2 regions of the Pantoea sp. S18 genome follow, and region 1 is predicted to be linked to the other one. Evidence: predicted binding sites of a transcription regulator. Region 1 holds the regulator's gene; the other holds the start of a gene.
What was found. Region 1 encodes Fur, which represses iron uptake genes when iron is present. Its sites were predicted from a motif close to ATAATAATGAGAACNACTATCAA; they were not measured.

Region 1 (3,121 bases):
CCGAGAAACCCGATGCGGTGTTACGCGCCGTTCGGCGTTTTTTTAACCTGTAAAAGCAAAAGCTTGCCGCTTGCGCTTTAGGGTTGGCGTCAGGGAAGGCGCTGGAGTATGATGTCGCGCTAAAAATTTGCCACGGATATTTTTTCGCCGTGGTCGGGCCGATAATGTTTTAATCGCGCAGCGCCTTTCCGCCGTTCGCGCCCACTCAGTTTTACAAACCATGGCAAAAGAACAGACAGACCGCACTACGCTTGATCTCTTCGCAGACGAGCGGCGTCCTGGTCGCCCGAAAACCAGCCCGCTGACGCGTGATGAACAGTTACGCATCAACAAACGCAACCAGCTCAAGCGCGATAAAGTGCGTGGGCTGCGTCGTGTTGAGCTGAAGATGTCGAGCGAGGCAGTTGACGCGCTCAGCACGCTGGCCGATCAGCAAAACATCAGTCGCAGCGAATTGATTGAACAAATGCTGCTGGCACAGCTCAAACTGTCGTAACGCGCGAAGACCGCACGCTGGAACACAAAGTCACGGCTTTACAAGTTCCGCACTTTTTACCGGTCTGCTATTATTCGCATAACTGTGCAGTCAACTGACTTACTTTCACAATCAGGATTCAAGAGGTTACCTAACCCATGGCAATCGTAGGCATTTTCTTCGGCAGCGATACCGGCAACACTGAAAACATTGCAAAGATGATCCAGAAACAACTGGGTAAAGATGTCGCCGAAGTGCATGACATTGCTAAGAGCACCAAAGAAGATCTCGATGCATTCGACATCCTGCTGCTGGGTATTCCAACCTGGTATTACGGCGAAGCGCAGTGTGACTGGGATGATTTTTTCCCGACGCTGGAAGAGATTGATTTCAATGGCAAGCTGGTAGCGCTGTTTGGTTGTGGCGATCAGGAAGATTATGCCGAGTACTTCTGTGACGCGATGGGCACCATCCGTGACATCATCGAGCCAAACGGTGCGGTGATTGTTGGTCACTGGCCAACCGAAGGCTATCATTTCGAAGCCTCTAAAGGTCTGGCCGATGACAAAAACTTCCTGGGTCTGGCGATTGATGAAGATCGTCAACCAGAATTGACCAACGAACGTGTTGAGAAGTGGGTGAAGCAGATCTTCGATGAGCTGCAGCTGAAAGAGATTATTGAAGCTTAATTCCCTGCTCTGCCCGATGTGCGCGCTGCCTCACATCGGGCAACGGAATTTCCTATAAAAATAATAGCTACGGTTTTTTAACTTTTCCCCGCAAATCTGTAGAATACCCGCAATGGTCATCCGCTTATTCCTCTGGCAGTAGAATGAGGCTGAGTGAAATGGAATCCAAAACCCAAGCGTCCTGAAGACGTTAGTGACTTATCCTTACAACCTTTGGTGATTAAGGACGTTGCCTTGGTTTTCATTTCACTGCTTGAGTTCTATAATGAGACGCAAATGAGAATGCGCGTTGACCTAAACATTCAAGGCCCCTGCGCCGCAAGTGACTAGCAAAGTAACAGGACAATATCCGCATGACTGACAACAACTCCGCATTGAAGAAGGCTGGCCTGAAAGTCACGCTACCCAGACTGAAAATTCTGGAAGTGCTTCAGGGACCCGGCCCCGAGTCCCATCACGTCAGTGCGGAAGATTTGTATAAGCGCCTGATCGATATGGGCGAAGAGATTGGTCTGGCAACGGTGTATCGCGTTCTTAACCAGTTTGACGACGCGGGCATCGTAACCCGTCATAACTTTGAAGGCGGCAAATCTGTCTTCGAACTGACTCAGCAACATCACCACGATCACTTGATCTGCCTGGATTGTGGCAAAGTTATCGAATTCAGCGATGAATCAATCGAAACGCGTCAGCGTGAAATTGCCACTCGCCACGGCATCAAGCTTAGCAACCACAGCCTGTACCTGTATGGTCACTGTGCTCTGGGAGACTGCCGCGAAGACGATACGCTCCACGATAAGTAATTGAGTGTGCTATGCAGTATAAAAAAACCGGCTTAAGCCGGTTTTTTTATGTCTGAAATCAGGCAACGAGCGTTTCCTGCAAGTAGCGCCAGCGCGGAATGGCGGTGCTGCAATCCAGTACCGCCAGAGAAATGCGGGTCTGATTGGTGCCATTCATCATCTGCAATTCACGATACTGAATTGTGACTTCGTCGCTTTGCTGCGAAATGATGGCGTGCTCACTGGTGGCAATTCGCATCCCTTCACGCTGCCCCTGCAACTGGCGAAACAGTGTTTCCATCTCATTAAGATCAAGCTGTTTACCCTGAGGCGTAACCATTTTGAAGTCGGGATGAAAGTACGACAAGAACAGATCAATGCTGTCATCACTGCCTTCTGCCTGATTGAAAATACGTTCGATAAGCTGATGTAAAACCACCACGCTATGTTTGGCTTCCAGGGCGAGACTTGTCATTTTTTATCCTTTGATTACCCGCAGAGCAACGGCTGAGAGCGCATAGCCTACCTGAAAAAAAGTTTTTCACACTGGCAAATGGTTTAATTTTGCTAAAGTCAGAATAGTCGCAAATAAGGAATTAAAGGCTAATTGCAGCGGGCAGCATAAAAGGTCGTATCTGGTTAAATCGAGACAATAAAAAAGGGCGATTGCTCGCCCTTTCATGATCTTATCGTGCTAGCGACAAAATGTATTAATCGCCGATTTTTGCCCAGGTATCACGCAAACCAACGGTGCGGTTAAACACCAGTTTGGATGGCTGTGAATAGACGCTATCAGCACAGAAATAGCCTTCGCGTTCGAACTGGTACGGTGCCATTGGATCGGCTGCACGCAAACCTGGCTCCACGAAGCCCTGTTTGATTTCCAGCGAGTTCGAGTTGATGGTGGTGAGGAAATCCTCAGCCGCGCCCGGATTTGGCACACTGAACAGACGATCGTACAGGCGGAATTCCGCTGGCAGCGCGTGAATTGCAGAAACCCAATGGATGACGCCTTTCACTTTACGGCCATCAGCCGGATCTTTGCTCAGCGTATCAACGTCGCAGGTACAATAGATGCAGGTGATATTGCCTTCATCATCCTTCGCCACACGTTCGGCACGGATCACGTAAGCATTACGCAGACGCACTTCTTTGCCCAGCACCAGACGTTTGTA
Region 2 (3,121 bases), 500 kb from region 1:
ACCAGAAAACCTTCGCCGATGCGGTGCCGAAATCCAATCCCTCTTCGATTCTGGCCGACTGGCAGATGCAGAAAAGCCAGCGCAACTTCGATCTCAAGCATTTTGTCGACAGCAACTTCACGCTGCCAAAAGAGGGAGACAAATATGTGCCGCCCGCCGGGCAAAGCCTGCGCGAGCACATCAACGGTTTATGGCCGGTGCTGACACGCACCGCGCAAAGTGCCAGTCAGTACGATTCGCTGCTGCCGCTGCCGAAACCTTACGTGGTGCCCGGCGGCCGATTCCGCGAAGTCTATTACTGGGACAGCTACTTCACTATGCTCGGCCTGGCGGAGAGCGGTCACTGGGATCGCGTGCAGGATATGGTGGATAACTTCGCCACCGAACTCGATAAATATGGCCATATCCCCAACGGCAACCGCAGCTACTATCTCAGCCGCTCGCAGCCGCCGTTCTTCAGCCTGATGGTTGACTTGCTGGCGACGCACAAAGGCGACGATGTCTATCGCCAATACTTGCCGCAGCTGCAGAAAGAGTACGATTACTGGATGGCGGACAGCGACAAAGTGGCAGCCGGCCAGGCCAGCAAACGCGTGATCAAACTCAGTGACGGCACGCTGCTTAACCGCTACTGGGACGATCGCGATGCACCGCGCACCGAATCCTGGCTTGATGACGTCAACACCGCGAATAAAGCGCCGGATCGTAATAAGCAGCAGGTTTATCGCGACTTGCGTGCTGGCGCGGCATCAGGCTGGGATTTCAGTTCGCGCTGGTTCACCGATGCGCACAATCTGGCGTCGATTCGCACCACGCAGCTGGCGCCGGTCGATCTTAACAGCCTGATTTTCCACCTTGAACAGACATTGTCTAAAGCGTCCAAACTGGATAAGCAGGATGACAAAGCCAAACAGTTCGCGGCGGATGCCGAGAAACGTCAGGCGGCGATCAATCGCTATCTTTGGGATGACAAAAAAGGCTGGTACGCCGATTACGATTTCCAGAAGAAGCAGGTTCATCCACAGCTGACCGCCGCCACGCTGTTCCCGCTCTATATGCAGGTGGCGAGCGATAAGCAAGCTGAGCGCACCGCTTCCGCCGTCGAAAAACAGCTGCTGAAACCGGGCGGACTGGTGACCACTACGGTGAATAACGGCCAGCAATGGGATGCGCCAAACGGCTGGGCGCCGCTGCAATGGGTGGCGGTGGAAGGTCTTGAGCATTACAAGCAGCCGAAACTGGCGCAGCAGATTGGTCAGCGCTTCCTGCAGAACGTGCAGGCAACCTATGACAAGGAGCATAAGCTGGTCGAGAAATATGTGGTTGAAGGTGCGCAGTTGGGCGGCGGTGGCGGCGGTGAATATCCGCTGCAGGACGGCTTCGGCTGGACCAACGGCGTGACGCTGAAGCTGCTCGATAAGTACTGCCCGAAAGATAAAACCTGTAATAACGCCGGCGATATCCCGAATATGCCGGTTTTGAGTAGCGCGAAGTAACGTTTTTCCTGATCCATACGTAACCGTTGTAGGGTCGCCATTTATGGCGACCATTAAACCAGGTGCGCATTAATGCGCACCCTACAACCTCATATGCTTGCACGCTACTCCCGCACTGCCTGTGCATTTTCCTCACAACCCTCTTACAACAAACTCACATCTTGAAACACTCGCGACAAAAGATAATAATTCTCAATCTAATATCGATAGCTATTCCCATTAAAATATCAGGAACCTCTCATGACCTCGCTGTTTACCCTTAACCGTGGCCGCGTTCTGTGCGCGCTTGCGCTGGCCTTACCCGCTGCAAGCTTCGCTGAAGAGTCGATTGTCGTCACGGCGCAACCGCAAGAGAGCGCCACCTCGCCGACGCAGGGCTATCTCGCCACGCGGAGCAGCGGCGCCAGCAAAAGCGATCAGCCGCTGATTACCACGCCGCAGTCAATTTCGGTAGTGACACGTCAGCAGATGGAAGATCAGGGCGCGCAGGATCTCAATCAGGCGCTGGGTTACACGCCGGGCGTGTTCACCAACTTCGGCGGGGCCGCCACGCGTTACGACACCATCGCGCTACGTGGTTTCCACGGCGGCGATGTCGACAACACCTTCCTCGATGGCCTGCGCGTAATGAGTGACGGCGGCAGCTTCAACATCCTGCAGGTGGACAACTGGTTCCTTGATCGCATTGATGTGATCAAAGGTCCCTCCTCCGCGCTTTACGGCCAAACGGTGCCGGGCGGATTAGTGAACATGGTGAGCAAGCGTCCACAGTTTGCCGAAGAGGGCCACTTCCGCCTGTCGAGCGGCACCAACGCCACCAACAGCGCCGCCTTTGATTACACCAACGCCATCAACGATCAGTGGGCGTTTCGCTTAACCGGCATCACGCGCAACAGCGATACGCAGTACGATCACACCCGCGAAGAGAAATATGCGATTTCGCCACAGCTGATGTGGCAGCCAAGCGAAGACACCAACTTAGTGCTGCGCGCCTATCTGCAGAAAGATCCATCCGGCGGCTATCACGGTTCGGTACCAGCGGAAGGTACGCTCTACAGCCATAACGGCCGCAAGTTGAGCGACAGTTTCTACGAAGGCGACAGTTCGCTCGATCAGTTCAAACGTCGCGAGCAGATTTACAGCTATGACTTCTCACACCGCTTCAACGAAGTCTGGTCGGTGTATTCCACCGGCAGCTACAGCCACTCGAATACCGATCTCGATCAGGTTTATCAAATTGGCTGGAACGCAACGAATCCTGACCTGCTAAACCGTTACTACTCTGGCGAGCGTTCATCACTGAGCGCATGGGCTAACGACAACCGCTTGCAGGCTGATTTTGCTACCGGCGCGGTTCAGCATCGTGTGACGCTGGGCGCGGAATACCATCGCTATAAAAACGACATCACCGAAGCCAGCGATGCCGCCAGCGCGCTGAATGCGTGGAACGGCGAAGAAGTGGGCATCATGCCGGACTTCGACTGGACATCGCAGACACGCCGCTACTATCAAACCGGTTTGTATCTGCAGGATGAGTTGCAGCTCGATCGCTGGCATTTGGATTTGTCGGGACGCTATGACCGCATCGTGTCGGAAAACGGCACCAGCCGTCGTCAGGACGATCA

Region 2: VIJ98_RS08065 (TonB-dependent siderophore receptor) is a predicted target of Fur. The motif match lies at 1,700-1,722, and genes of this name have one in related genera.

Annotation. Positions count from the first base shown of each region.
Region 1 is NZ_CP142688.1:1,236,436-1,239,556, reverse strand. It holds gene ybfF (esterase) at 1-53, shown strand, start outside; gene ybfE (LexA regulated protein) at 221-496, shown strand; gene fldA (flavodoxin FldA) at 634-1,164, shown strand; gene fur (ferric iron uptake transcriptional regulator) at 1,518-1,967, shown strand; gene VIJ98_RS05575 (hypothetical protein) at 2,026-2,421, opposite strand; gene glnS (glutamine--tRNA ligase) at 2,657-3,121, opposite strand, start outside.
Region 2 is NZ_CP142688.1:1,739,717-1,742,837, reverse strand. It holds gene treA (alpha,alpha-trehalase TreA) at 1-1,496, shown strand, start outside; gene VIJ98_RS08065 (TonB-dependent siderophore receptor) at 1,737-3,121, shown strand, end outside.